One region of the Blastococcus sp. SYSU DS1021 genome, then DNA from elsewhere that is predicted to be linked to it. Evidence: riboswitches for the same ligand, from Rfam matches in the RefSeq annotation. Region 1 holds a riboswitch; the other holds the start of a gene.
The links. Region 1 has a riboswitch for cyclic di-AMP ahead of ACI8AP_RS06590 (C40 family peptidase). Riboswitches for the same ligand answer to the same signal wherever they lie in the genome.
Positions count from the first base shown of each region.

Region 2: another riboswitch for cyclic di-AMP. It lies ahead of ACI8AP_RS11805 (NlpC/P60 family protein); the one in region 1 lies ahead of ACI8AP_RS06590 (C40 family peptidase).

Region 1 is NZ_JBJHAL010000006.1:134,248-141,243, forward strand. It holds gene ACI8AP_RS06575 (SMP-30/gluconolactonase/LRE family protein) at 1-299, opposite strand, end outside; gene ACI8AP_RS06580 (Rieske 2Fe-2S domain-containing protein) at 423-1,346, shown strand; gene ACI8AP_RS06585 (hemerythrin domain-containing protein) at 1,343-1,825, shown strand; gene ACI8AP_RS06590 (C40 family peptidase) at 1,877-2,398, opposite strand; cyclic di-AMP (ydaO/yuaA leader) riboswitch at 2,413-2,569, opposite strand; gene ACI8AP_RS06595 (ScyD/ScyE family protein) at 3,033-4,118, shown strand; gene ACI8AP_RS06600 (carboxyl transferase domain-containing protein) at 4,230-6,996, shown strand, end outside.
Region 2 is NZ_JBJHAL010000013.1:94,308-101,303, reverse strand. It holds gene ACI8AP_RS11820 (DEDD exonuclease domain-containing protein) at 1-1,352, opposite strand, end outside; gene ACI8AP_RS11815 (D-alanyl-D-alanine carboxypeptidase family protein) at 1,549-3,294, shown strand; gene ACI8AP_RS11810 (hypothetical protein) at 3,378-3,686, shown strand; cyclic di-AMP (ydaO/yuaA leader) riboswitch at 3,863-4,039, shown strand; gene ACI8AP_RS11805 (NlpC/P60 family protein) at 4,057-5,136, shown strand; gene ACI8AP_RS11800 (M48 family metallopeptidase) at 5,377-6,642, shown strand; gene ACI8AP_RS11795 (glycosyltransferase family 4 protein) at 6,639-6,996, shown strand, end outside.

The DNA of each region.
Region 1 (6,996 bases):
TCGTTGAGGTGCCCGCCGCAGACCGCAGAGAGGTCGGCGTGCGTGGACACCTCGCCGTCGGCGACCCGGAGCAGCCGGTGGTCCTTCATCGACACCACGAGCAACGAGCCGTCGGGCAGCCAGCCCAGGCCCGAGGGCTGGTTCTCCACCTCGAGGACGACGTTCTCCCCGCCGCCGGGCGAGACCCGGCTGACGGTGCGCCGGTAGAAGTCCGAGACCCACCACTGCCCGTCGCGCCACCGCGGCCCCTCGAAGTAGGAACCGCCCTCCAGCACCGTCCGGAACTCTCGCGTCGCCATGGCACCGGACGCTACGACGCCGCGGCGCGGCGCACGAGCCGGTCCCGCGCTGTTTCACCGCTCCCCACCTGGGCAGATGCGAAGAATGCGTCGACGGAGAGTGCGCCGGTGATTGTGCGGGGGGTGTTCGAGCGGACCCTGCGGGCGGTCGAGCGCTGGGAGGTCCTCGACGCCCCCAGCTACCCGGTCGAGCACGGCATCTCGCTGACCTTCCTGCTCGCCGGGCGCTATGCACGGCCGCTGCAGGACCTGCTGCACGGTGTCTGGCTCGGCCACCCGCTGCACCCCGCCCTGGTCACCGTGCCGATCGGGTCGTGGACGGCGGCCCTGGCCCTCGACGCCCTGGACGCCACGGGCCGCGGCGGGCCGGGCTCCGGGGCGGCGGCCCGCACCGCGGTGCGGGTCGGCGTCGCCGGCGCGGTGGCCGCGGCGGCCACCGGGCTGACCGACTGGCAGCACGCCCACGACCAGGCCCGCCGCGTCGGGCTGGTGCACGCCGGGCTGAACAGTGCCGCGCTCGCGCTCTACACCTGGTCGCTGGCCGATCGGGCCCGCGGCCGGGCCGCCCGCGCGCGCGTCACCGCCGCCGCGGGCTACGCGGTCACCGTCGCCAGCGGCTGGCTCGGTGGCGCGCTCTCCTACCGGCACGGGATGGGTACCGACCACGCCGTCCGCAGCTACGAACCGCGGCGCTTCACCGACGCCGCCGCCCTGGCCGACCTGCCCGAGGGCGAGCCGGTGCCGGTGGACGTCGACGGCATGCCCGTCGTCCTCGTCGCCACCGGCGGTGCCGTGCAGGCCGTCGGTGGCCGCTGCCCCCACCAGGGCGGGCCGCTCGGGGAGGGCTGGCTGCACCGCGGCGAGCTGGTCTGCCCCTGGCACGGGTCGCGGTTCGACCTGGCCACCGGTGAGCCGGCCCAGGGCCCCTCCACCGCACCGCTGCCCTGCTTCGACACGCGGGTCCGCGAGGGCCGGGTCGAGGTGCGCCGCCGGGCCGACTGGCGCACGCCCACCGCGATCACCACCGTCCAGGAGGCATCCCGATGAAGGCCGACGAGGTTCTGACCGCCCACCACGACGTGCTGCGCGGGCTGCTGCGCGACCTGGCGGAGACGACCGGCGAGGAGACCGAGCGGCGGGAGGAGCTGCGCGGCCGGCTGCTGCGGGAGCTGGAGATCCACACCCAGATCGAGGACGAGCTGTTCTACCCGGCCGTCGTCGACGTCTCGCCGCTGCTCTCCCTCGCGCACGCCGAGCACCGGCAGATCGACGACCAGCTGGCCACCGTGATGCGCACGGCACCCGACGACCCGGAGTTCACCACCGAGGTGCGCATGCTGGAGAAGACGCTGCGCCACCACACGATGGAGGAGGAGCAGCGGATGTTCCCCCAGGCGCACGCCCTGGGCGAGGAGCGGCTCGAGCAGCTCGGCGAGCAGTTGCGCGCACGGCAGCGGGAGCTGGTGGAGTCCGGCGGCATGCGGCTGATCGTGCGGCTCAAGCGGGCGACGCTGCGCCTGGTGTGAACGCCCCGGTGCCCCGGCCGCATCGGCCGGGGCACCGGGGAGAGCGCCGGATCAGACGACGCGACGCGCGGTGTTGTAGCCCCACATCGAGTCCACCGGCACGACCGCCACCGGGTTGCCGTAGGTGGAGGAGTGCACCATCAGCCCGTCGCCGATGTACATGCCGACGTGACCGACCGGGTCGTAGAAGAAGATCAGGTCGCCGGGCTGCAGGTGGGCCCGGTCCACGTAGACCCCCGCCGTCGACTGCGCCCGCGAGGTCCGGGGGATCTCCACGCCCGCGGCCTGGTAGGCCGACCAGGTCAGGCCGGAGCAGTCGTAGCCGCCGGGGCCGGTGCCGCCCCAGACGTAGGGCTTGCCCTGCTGCGCCAGGGCCGTGTCGACGGCGACCTGGGCGGCGTGGGTGGGCGCCACGACGGGCGTGGTGACGACGGTCGTCGTGCCGCCGCCACCGCCGTCACCGGTGGAAGCGGTGGCGGCGAACGGGGTGAGAGCGATGCCCGCTCCGGTGAAGAGGGCGAGCGCCGCGCCGCGGACGGAGCGGCGGGTGGTGGACGTGCGCGTGGTCGTCATGGACGACGGTTCTCCTGTTCTCCATCGACCGCCTACCGGGTTAGCTGACGGGTTCGGGCGGGGAACTCGCCCGGCTTGACCGGCTCGCGGCCACGCTTCACCCCAGTGCTGCGGTGGGTCCCCGGTCCGGGCGGCGGTCGGATCCGACGCCCGGTTCGGCGGTGTCGGACGGGTGTCACCGGGAGCGGTGACGACGGGATCCCGTCCGGACCGCGACGACGCTAGGTCGGGATCCGTCCACCTACCCACCGGCCGACACGCGGGGGACCGGCCCGCGAGCGGCGTGTCGACCACGGGGGCGGGCCCGGGCGACTCGCGCGCCGACCACCGTGGACGCGCGGACGACGGCGCGAGGCGCGGCCTCGCCGGTCACCGATCGTCAGCGCACGCTTACTTCCTCTGTCGCGGCGGGTCCGCACGCTGTGCGCTCCGCCGTGTCCGCCGCGTACAGGGCTGATCCGGAGCCTCCCGGGACGCTGTCGATGGAGTGACTACACCTAGCAACGACGCACAGGGAGCGGGAGAACCGGACGTCGACGGTTCACTTCCCGGTGGCAGAGGCCTGGCAGTTTCCCGGACGTTCCACGGGGGATCTCGAGGCAAGGGGAGCAGGATGAAGGCAGGGAGGGCGGCCGTGGGAGCGGCCGCGGCGCTGGCGCTGGTGGCGGTGTCCCCGGCGACGGCACTGGCGGACGGCGGCGAGGACGACATCGTCACCGTGGCGGCGGGGCTGGACGGACCGCGTCAGCTCAGCGAGTTCAAGGGCCACCAGCTCGTGGTGGCCGAGGCCGACTCCGGCGAGGTGTCCTCGGTGGACCTGCGCGACGGGCGGGTCCGGACGCTGCTCAGCGGCCTGGGCAACGCGCAGGGTGTCGACTACAAGTACGGCGGCCTCTTCGTCGCGGTGGGCGAAGCCCCGCCGGCGGAGGAGGGGGCTCCCCCCGTGCCGCCCGGCACACCCAGCCAGGTGGTCGTCGAGGCCAAGCCGAACGGCCAGATCCTGCGCACGTGGGACCTCCTCCAGTACGAGCTGGACCACAACCCCGACGGGCAGCAGCAGTTCATGGAGGTCGACGGCGAGCAGGTGCCGATCGAGACGCTGTCCAACCCGTTCGCGGTGCTCGCTCAGCCCAACCGGCTGCTGGTCAGCGACGCCGGCGCCAACGCCGTCCTCTCCATCGACCTGCGCAGCGGGAAGATCAGCACGTTCTTCGTGCCGCCGACGGTCACCGACACCCCCGAGTGCGCGGAGGCCGAGAACAACCCCGGCACCGTGGGGTGCGACTCGGTCCCGACCGAGATCGCCGAGGGCCCGAACGGCCTCATCTACGTCGGCACGCTGGGCGCCGAGGCGCCCGGTGCGGCGCGGGTCTACGTGCTGGACCGGCACGGCGAGGTCGTCGACGTGATCGGTGGGCTGACGGGGGTCACCGGCGTCGCCGTCGACCCGCACGGCACCGTCTACGCGTCCAACGTCCTCGAGGGCTTCCCCGAGGGCCCGCCGGCGGAGGACTTCGACCCCGCCACGATCGGCGAGGTCACCCGCATCTCGCCCTCCGGCGAGCGGGCCACCGCGCAGGTGACCATGCCGACCGGGCTGGAGTGGACGCACGGGCACCTGTACGCCTCGGCGTGGAGCGTGGCCGGCTTCCTGGGCATGCCCGGCGCCGGTGAGGTGCAGCGCATCGGCTCGGGTGCGTTCACGGGCCTGCAGCCCTGATCGATCCTGCGAGGACGGCGGTGCCGCGACCGGGCCTTCCGGCCGCGGCACCGTCGTCTGCGGGGTGACCACCGCCACAGGCCGGTCGGCGGGTCGTGCGAGCATCGCCGGGTGGCCCGCCTGCTGATCGCCAACCGTGGCGAGATCGCCGTCCGCATCGCCCGCGCCGCCGCCGCCGAGGGGCTGACGTCGGTCGCCGTCGCCGCCGCCGACGAGCCGCACGCCCCGCACCTCGCCGCCGCGGACGAGGTCCACCTCCTCCCCGGCAGCGGTCCGGCGGCCTACCTCGACGCCGCCGCGGTCGTGCAGGCCGCCGTGGACACCGGCTGCGCGCTGATCCACCCCGGTTACGGCTTCCTCTCCGAGAGCCCGGCGCTGCCCCGGGCGTGCGGCGTCAGCGGCGAGGCACCGGCGGTGGTGGGCCCCGGCGCCTCCGTCCTGGAGACGCTCGGTGACAAGGTGCTCGCCCGCGCGGCCGCCGAGGCCGCCGGCGTGCCGGTTCCGCACGGCACCGGCGACGCCGCCACCTCGCAGGAGGTCGCCGACCTGCTCGACGCGACCGGCGCGGTGATGCTCAAGGCGCGGTTCGGCGGGGGCGGGCGGGCCACCCGCGTCCTGCGCCGGGGCGACGACGTCGCGGCCGCGGTCGCCGCGCTGGCCGGCGAGGCCCGCGTCGCCTTCGGCACCGAGGCGCTGCTGGCCGAGGAGCTGGTCGAGGACGCCCGGCACGTCGAGGTGCAGCTGCTCGGTGACGCCGGCGCGGACGTCGTCGTCCTCGGTGACCGCGACTGCTCGCTGCAGCGCAACCGGCAGAAGGTCGTCGAGATCGCCCCCGCACCGGACCTGCCGGATGCCGTCCGCGGCCGGCTGCACGACGCGGCGGCGGCGCTCGCCCGGCACGTCGGGCTGCGCGGGCTGGCCACCGTCGAGTTCCTCGTGCCCGCCGGGGCGCCCGAGCGGTTCGCCTTCCTGGAGTGCAACCCGCGGCTGCAGGTGGAGCACACGGTCACCGAGGAGACGCTGGGCCTGGACCTGGTGCGCATGCAGCTGCGGGTTGCCGCCGGCGCGACCCTCGCCGACCTGGGGCTGGCCGACGGTGCGCCCCGTCCGGTCGGCACCGCCGTCCAGGCCCGCGTCCTCGCCGAGACCCTCACCGCCGACGGCGCCGTCGTCCCCTCCGCCGGCACGATCACCGCCCTCGCGCTTCCCGGCGGCCCGGGCGTGCGGGTGGACACCGCCGCCCGCCCCGGCGCCGAGCAGAGCCCGCGCTACGACCCGCTGCTGGCCAAAGTGGTGGTGCACGAGCGGCAGGGCGCGCTCGCCGACGCGCTGCGCCACCTGCACCGGGCGCTCGGCGAGGTGCAGGTCGCCGGCGTCCCGACCAACACCGAATTCCTCCGCGCCCTGCTCGCGCGCCCGGACGCCGCACGCGCCACCACCACCTTCGTCGACGACCACCTCGCCGAGCTGGCCGGCAGCGCCGCGCCCGCGCCCGCGCCCGAGGCGGGGGAGGGGCTGCGCGCGCCGGTCCCCGGCACCGTCGTCGCGGTCGCGGCGGCCGAGGGCAGCACGGTCGAGCCCGGGGGAGCGGTCGTCGTCCTCGAGGCGATGAAGATGGAGCACGTCGTCGCGCTGCCGGCCGGCGGCACCGTGCGCCGGATCGCGGTGCGGGTCGGCGACACCGTGCGGCAGGGGCAGCTGCTCGCCGACGTGCAGCACGCCGACGGTGACGCCGCGGCCGACGCGGCGGCGATCGACCTCGACGCCGACCGCCCCGACCTCGCCGAGGTGCGCCGCCGCCACGAGCTGGGGCTCGACGAGCACCGCCCCGAGGTCGTCGCCAAGCGGCACGCGCTGGGCCGGCGCACGGCGCGGGAGAACCTGGCCGACCTCGTCGACGAGGGCAGCTTCCTGGAGTACGGGCCGCTGGTCTTCGCCGCGCAGGAGCGCCGCCGCAGCCGCGAGGAGCTGCAGCGGAAGACGCCCGCCGACGGCGTCGTCGGCGGCCTCGCCGACATCGCCGGCCACCCGGCGGTCGTCGTCTCCTACGACTACACGGTGCTCGCCGGCACCCAGGGCATGCGCGGGCACCTGAAGAAGGACCGGTTGTTCGAGCTGGCGGAGAAGCGGCGGCTGCCGGTCGTCCTCTTCGCCGAGGGTGGCGGTGGGCGGCCCGGCGACGTCGACCACCCGGTCGTCTCCGCGCTAGACACGGCGGCCTTCGCCCTGTTCGGCCGGCTGTCGGGGCTGGTGCCCACCGTCGGCATCGCCAGCGGCCGCTGCTTCGCCGGCAACGCCGCGCTGCTCGGCACCTGCGACGTCGTCATCGCCACCGAGGACGCGAACATCGGCATGGGCGGGCCGGCGATGATCGAGGGCGGCGGGCTCGGCGTGGTCGCACCGGAGGAGATCGGGCCGATCGACGTCCAGCACGCCAACGGGGTCGTCGACATCCGGGTGGCCGACGACGCCGCCGCCGTCGCCGCGGCCCGGCAGTACCTGTCGTACTTCCAGGGGCCGGTGGCCGGGTGGACCGCCCCCGACCAGCGGCTGCTGCGCCACCTCGTGCCCGAGAACCGCAAGCGGGTCTACGACATGCGCGCGGTGCTGGGGGCGCTGGCCGACGAGGGGTCGGTGCTCGAGCTCCGCGACGGCTGGGGCGCCGGCATGATCACCGCTCTGGCGCGGGTCGAGGGTGCGCCGCTCGGCGTCCTCGCCAACGTGCCCACGCATCTCGGCGGGGCCATCGACGCCGACGCCGCCGACAAGGCCGCCCGCTTCCTCCAGCTCTGCGACGCCCACGGCCTGCCGGTGCTCTCGCTCTGCGACACCCCGGGCTTCATGGTCGGGCCGGAGTCGGAGAAGACGGCGACGGTGC
Region 2 (6,996 bases), on a different contig from region 1:
CGGAGGGCCCGGACCAGCACGGCGACCCGGTCGCGCAGCACGGCGGCGTCCTCGTAGCGCTCCTCGGCGGCGAGCCGCTCCACCCGGTCCAGCAGCGGGGCGAGCAGGGGACGGGGGTCGTGGCCCACCGCGGCGGCGAAGACCGCCGCCACGCCGGCGTACTCGGGAACCGACTGGGCGCCGGTGCAGGGGGCGCCGCAACGCCCCATGTCGGCCAGCGCGCAGGCGTTGACCGGCGTGCGGGGGGAGAGCCGGGCGGTGCACTGCCGCAGCGGCAGCACCTCGTGGACGGCAGCCACGGCGGCGTCCGCGGCGCGGCGGTCGGGGAACGGACCGAGGAACACGCCGGCGTCGGGGCGGACCCGGCGGACCACCGACAGCCGCGGGAAGGGCTCGTCGGTGAGCCGGACCCACAGCGCGCGCTCGGGGAAGCGGGACCGCCTGTTGTACCGCGGCTTGTGGCGGGCGATGAGCCGCAGTTCGCGGACCGCGGCCTCGAGCGCGTGCGCGCACGGGATCGGCTCCACCCGCTGGGCGAGGCCGACCATCTCGGTGATGCGGCTGCGCTGCTCGCCCGAGGTGAAGTAGCTGCGGACCCGGCTGCGGAGGTCGCTGGAGGTGCCCACGTAGAGCGGCTCGTCCCCGGGGCCGCGGAACAGGTAGACGCCGGGGCCGCTGGGGACGGCGTCGGCCAGGTGCCGCTTCCGCCGACGCTCCGGATCGACCTGCCGGGTCAGCCCGGTCAGCTCCTCGAGGGTGGTGACGCCGAGGGGGCCGAGCCGCTCGAAGAGGCCGTGCAGCACGTCCACCGTGGCCCGCGCGTCGTCCAGGGCCCGGTGCGTGGGCGAGGTGGCGGCGGAGAAGTACGGGGCCAGGGTGGCCAGCTTGCAGTTGGGCACCTCGTCCCGGCTGAGCAGCCGCCGGGCGAGGACGGCGGTGTCGACGGACGCCGCCGTGGGCCACACCAGGCCGTTCTCGGCGCACGCCGCCTTGAGGAACCCGAGGTCGAACGGGGCGTTGTGGGCGACCAGGACGGCGCCGCGGGCGAACTCGAGGAAGGTGGGGAGCACGGCGCCGATCCGCGGGGCCGTGGCGACCATCGTCGAGGTGATCCCGGTCAGCACGCTGATGTAGGGCGGGATCTCGTGGCCTGGGTCGACGAGGGTCTGGAACTCGCCGAGCACCTGCCCGCCGCGGACGCGCACGGCCCCGATCTCGGTGATGGCGCTGTCCTTCGGGGACCCGCCGGTGGTCTCCAGGTCCACGACGACGAACGTGACCTGCGCCAGCGGTGTCCCGACCTCCTCGATGGAGACCTGCTGGTAGCGCAGCGGTGCGGGGGAGGGTGCCACGGGGCGGACGCTAGGTCGGGGGGCTGACACTCCGGGGGACGCGCGCCGGGGCCGGCCGCGCACCGGCCCCCTGACCGGGGGGTCCGGGGCTGCCCGCATCGAGTGGGACCTGGTGTTCCGGCCCCGATCGGGACACCATGCCTGCCAGTGGCCGTCGCGTCCGGTGCGACCGGCCCGCAGGCAGAGGTGGTCGGTGATGCCCGCGCGCTCCAGGTGGCGCCCGCCCGCCCGGGCCCGGCGGTGCGTGGTGGCCGCGGTGCTGGTGGCGGGCGCGGCCGTGCTGCTGCCCGCCGGGCCGGTGGCCGCCGCGCCCAGCGACCAGCCGGGTGGCACCTCCGGCGTGCTGGACAGCCGCGACCTGGACCAGCTGCAACGGCGGGCCGCCGAGGTCCAGGAGGACCTCCGCGCGCGCCAGGGGCAGGTCGTCGCCGCACGCGAGGCGCTGGCCGAGGCGCAGCGGTCGGTGGACGAGGCGAGGGCGGTGCTCGAGGACGCCCGGGGCGTGCTGGCCGGGCACCAGCGCGAGGTCGCCGGGTACGCCGTCGCCGTCTACCGGGACGGTGGCGCCCTCACCCCTCTCACGCTCCTGCTCGCCGGTGGGGATCCGGGGGAGGTCCTCGCCGGCGTGGGCTTCCTCGACGCCGTCGACGCGCACCTCGCCCACCTCATCGGCATCGCGGAGAGCCACCGGCGCGCCGCCCTGGACCAGCAGCAGCGCGCCCAGGCCGCGCTCGACGCGGCCCAGGGGCGGGCGGACGAGGTGGCCGCGCGGGTGGCCGCGCTGGAGGCGGCCGCCGACGCGGTCACCACGGAGCTGCACGACACGCTCGCCGTCGTCGACCGGCAGCTGGCGGCGCTCCAGGGGGAGCAGGCGTCGGTGAACGAGCAGACGGCGGCCAGCTGGCGGGCCTACGTCGACCAGCTCCGGACCGCCGGCCTCGCGGACGTGCCCGCCGCTGCGCTGCGGGAACCCGAGCGCAGCCTCCCCGACCGCCTGGCTCCGGTGGGCGCCGCCGGGGGCGGCGCGCAGCGCGGGGTGGCCCAGCTGCCCGGGCGGCCGAGTTCGCTCCTGGTGCTGCCCGCCGAGACCCTCGCCGCCGTCAGCGGCGCGATGGAGGCCCTGGGGCAGCCGTACGCGCCGGGGACGGCGGGGCCGGAGTCCTGGGACTGCGGCGCACTGGTCCGGGTGGCCTACGGCCGGGCCGGTGTCCAGCTGCCCGCGACGCAGGAGGAGCTGTTCGCGAGCGCCGTGCCGGTGGACCGCGCCGACGTCCTCCCCGGCGACCTGGTCTTCCTGGGCTCCCCGGAGGCGGGGCTCGGGCACGTGGGCATCGCCCTGGACCCGCGGACCATGCTGACCGCTGACGCGCGGGCCGGCGCGGTCGTGGTGCGCACGCTGCCGGGCGACCAGGTGCTGGCGATCGGCCGCCCGGTCCTCGGCCAGCGGCCCCCTGTCGCCGTCCCGGGGCCGGCCGCGGGGGCGCTGCGGACCGAGTGCGGCAACACCGTCTACCCGCCCAGCTACGACGGAGCCCGCGCATGGGGCGGCTACCCGAACGGCCTCATCCCGCCCAGCGCCATGTGCCCGCTGGGCGTCGGCGGGCACGCGCTGCGCTGCGACGCGGCCGCCGCCTACCGCGCCATGTCGGCGGCCTACGCGACCGCCTTCGGCAGCCCGTTGTGCATCACCGACTCCTACCGGACCTACGCAAGCCAGGTGCGGCTGTACGGGGAGAAGCCGGCCCTGGCCGCGGTGCCCGGCACCAGCAACCACGGCTGGGGTCTGGCGGTGGACCTGTGCGGTGGCGTCGAGACGTTCGGCACCCCGCAGTACGCCTGGATGGCTGCCAACGCCGGCCGGTTCGGCTTCCTGCACCCCACGTGGGCCGATCCGGGCAACGGGCGCGAGGAGCCGTGGCACTGGGAGTTCGCGGGCAGCTGATCCGGCGCGGGCCGTCGGTGGCGCGGCGGAAATGTCGGTGGCCCTTCCTACCGTGCGCAGCAACTCACGGAGGAGAAGAAGCGATGCTCATCGATTGCGACACCTGCACCGCCCGCGGGACCGGCTGCGCCGACTGCGTCGTGACCGTGCTGCTGGGAGCCCCGCCCGGGTGGCAGGGGGGCGACCCGGTCGTCGTGCCGATGACCGGGCGGCCGCGTGGCGGGCCGGCCGCGGCCGCCGAGGACGTCGTCGTGCCACCGCCGGGCGTGGTGGTGGAGTTCGACGAGGTGGAACGCAGCGCCGTGCGCGCGCTGGCCGAGGGCGGCCTGGTTCCCCCGCTGCGGCATCCCGACGGGCACGGCGGGGAGCGGTCCGGACGGCGCACCGGCTGATCGCCGCCGCACCCCGCGGCGAGGGCCGGGTGACCACCCGATCGGGTGAATGCCCAGGTGGGCGGCCAGGCGCCCGTCGCACACGTCTCAGCTGTCCCTGTTTGTCACAGGCGCATCACGGTCGTAGGGTTCCCTCCGTTCGGCCGGGTGGTCGTCATCCATCGATGGATGGCCTCGACCGGACACCGCCTAATCACCGCGTGGCGCGCACCACTGCGCCCGAGGTGTACCGGGGACCCACCGCACTCTGGGGTGAGTTCTCCCGCCGCCGGCTCGCCGGTGGGTGGGGGATAGGGCCAGTCTTCCCAGCCCGAACCCGTCAGCTAACTCGGTCGGCGGTCGAAGTGGAAGAAACGGAGAGCCGCCGCACGTGGCGACCCCTCACGCACTACTGACGCACGCCCCCGAACAACTCCACACCGCCGGCCGGCGCAGCTCCGCCAGCGCCCGCCGCTTCGGACCGCTCCGTTCGGGGCTCCTGGTCAGCGCCGTCGCAGCCCTGACCGTCACCGTCCTCCCGGGTACCGCGTCGGCGGTCCCCGGCACCGCCGACGAGATCGCCGCCCAGGTGGCCGAGGCCAGCCACGAGCTGGAGGTCGTCTCCGAGCAGCTGAACGAGGCGCGCGTCCTCCTCGAGGGCCACCAGCGCGACGCGCAGGCCGCGAGCGAGGCGGTCGCGGAGGCGGAGGGCCGGCTCGGCTCCCTCGACGGCCACATGCGCCGGCTGGCCCGCAGCGTCTACACCGGCAGCGGCATGTCGCCGCTCGACGTCCTGCTGACCAGCACCTCGGCCGACCAGCTGGTCGACCAGCTGGGCACCCTCGACGCCATCGCCGGGCACACCAGCGAGGTGCTCACCGAGGTGTCGCGCGCGGCCGAGGACGCGGAGCAGGCCCGCGACGCCGCCGAGGAGGCCGCGGCGGACGCCCGGCGGACGGTGGAGCAGATCGCCGCCCAGCAGGAGGAGCTCGAGGCGAAGATCGCCGACTACCAGCGCCGGTACGAGGCGCTCACCGCGCCGCAGCAGGAGCAGGTGGCGCAGGCCCACGGTGGTACCGGCCTCCCGGCGCCCACCGGCGCCGTCATCGCGCCGAGCTCGGCCGCCCAGGTGGCGGTGAACACCGCGCTCGCCCAGATCGGCGACCCGTACGTGTGGGGTGCCGGCGGGCCGAACGCCTTCGACTGCTCGGGGCTGACGTCGTACGCCTACGCCGCGGCGGGTGTGATGCTGCCGCACTCCAGCCGGTCGCAGAGCCAAATGGGCAGGCCCGTCTCGCGCGGCGAGCTGCAGCCTGGCGACCTGCTGTTCTTCTACAGCCCGGTGAGCCACGTGGGCATGTACATCGGCAACGGCCAGATGGTGCACGCCTCCACCTCCGGCCAGCCGGTGAAGGTGGCGAGCGTGGACTCGATGGGGAACTACAACAGCGCCCGTCGCATCGCCGGCTGACGGCTCCGGGAGCATCGCAGCGAGGAACGAGGGCCGGTGATCCCGATAGGGGTCGCCGGCCCTCGCGGTCGCTGGCCGGTCAGGTGACCGAGGGCCCGATCCCGAGGACCTCGGGCAGGCCCGGAGGACGGGAACACGGTGAGGGCGGGCCTCGCGACCGGGTCGAGCAGGATGCCGGCCGCCCAGCACGTCCCCGAACCGGGACGGGCCGCTGCGGTTGGCCCGCCTAGGATCGGCCGGGTGAGCGTTCGCCGGGCCGCCCTGGTGGCCGCGGCCCTGCTGGGGATCGCCGTCGTTGTCGTCATCGTCGTCCGCACCCCGTGGGACGTGCTGCCCGAACCGCCCGGAGGGCACACCGAGCCCGACCCGACCGCCGGCCTGGATCCCGCGGCGATCGAGCGCGCGGAGGCCTTCGCCGCCGCCCTGCGACCCGCGTCGCTGCTCTCCCTCGTCCTCGGGCTGGCGGTCTCGGCCGTGCTGGGGCTCACCCCGCTGGGGGCCCGCCTGATGCGGTCGCTGGGGGCGCGGTGGAGGGACCGCTGGGTCGTGCGGGTGGTGCTGGGGGTGCCGGTCCTGCTCCTCCTGGGCCGCGCCGTGACCCTGCCGATCTCCGCCTACGCGGAGTCCGTGCGCACGCGCTACGGCCTGTCCACCCGCGGCTGGGGGCTCTGGCTGCGCGACGTCGCCGTCTCGTGGGCCATCAGCGCGGCGCTGACAGTGGTCGTGGTGCTGGCCTTCCTGTGGCTGGTCCGTCGCGCGCCGCGCACCTGGTGGGCCTGGGGCGGGGCGGCAGTGGCCGGCTTCGTCGTCGTCGGCTCGTTCCTCTACCCGGTGGTCATCGAGCCGGCGTTCAACTCCTTCGAGCCGCTGCCGGCGGGTGAGCTGCGCAGTGACCTGCTGGCGCTCGCCGAGGAGAACGGCACCCCGGTGCAGGACGTGCTGGTCTCCGACGCCTCCCGGCGGACCACGGCGCTGAACGCCTACGTCTCCGGGTTCGGCTCCACCCGGCGCATCGTGGTCTACGACACCGTCCTCGGCGAGCTGCCCGACGCGGAGATCGAGTCGATCGCGGCGCACGAGCTCGGGCACGTCGCCACCGACGACGTCCTCACCGGCACGCTCATGGGCGCGCTCGGCGCGGGCGCGGCGACCGCCCTGCTCGGCTGGTTGCTGATGTGGACGCCGCTGCTGCGCCGCGCCGGGGCGCCCTCGGCCGGCGACCCCCGCGTGGTCCCCCTGCTGCTGTTCCTCGTCGCCGTGGGCAGCCTGCTGGCCACACCCGTGCAGAACCTGGTGTCGCGCCAGGTCGAGGCCCGCGCGGACCTGCACGCCCTCGACCTCACCCGCGATCCGGAGGCCTTCACCGCCATGCAGCAGCGGCTCGCCACGGCCAACCTCGGCGATCCGGACCCGCCGGCGGCCTGGCACTGGTTCTTCGGCAGCCACCCCACGACCGCGCAGCGCATCGCGATGGCCGAGGACTGGGCGCGCCTGGAGGGGCCGTGAGCCGGACGCTCGTCGTCACCAACGACTTCCCGCCCCGGCAAGGGGGCATCCAGACCTTCGTGGCGGCGCTGCTGGAGCGACGGACGCCGGACTCGCTGGTCGTGCTGGCGTCGGACGCACCGGGCTCGGCCGAGCACGACCGATCCCTGCCCTATCCGGTGGTGCGCCGGCCGACCGGGATGCTCCTCCCGACGCGGGCGACCGCCCGCGCGGCCGTGGAGCTGGTGGAGCGGTACGGCTGCGACACCGCGTTCTTCGGGGCGGCCGCGCCGCTGGGGCTGCTCGCGCCCGCGCTGCGCGCCGCCGGGGTCCGGCACCTGGTCGGGGCCACGCACGGCCACGAGACCGGCTGGG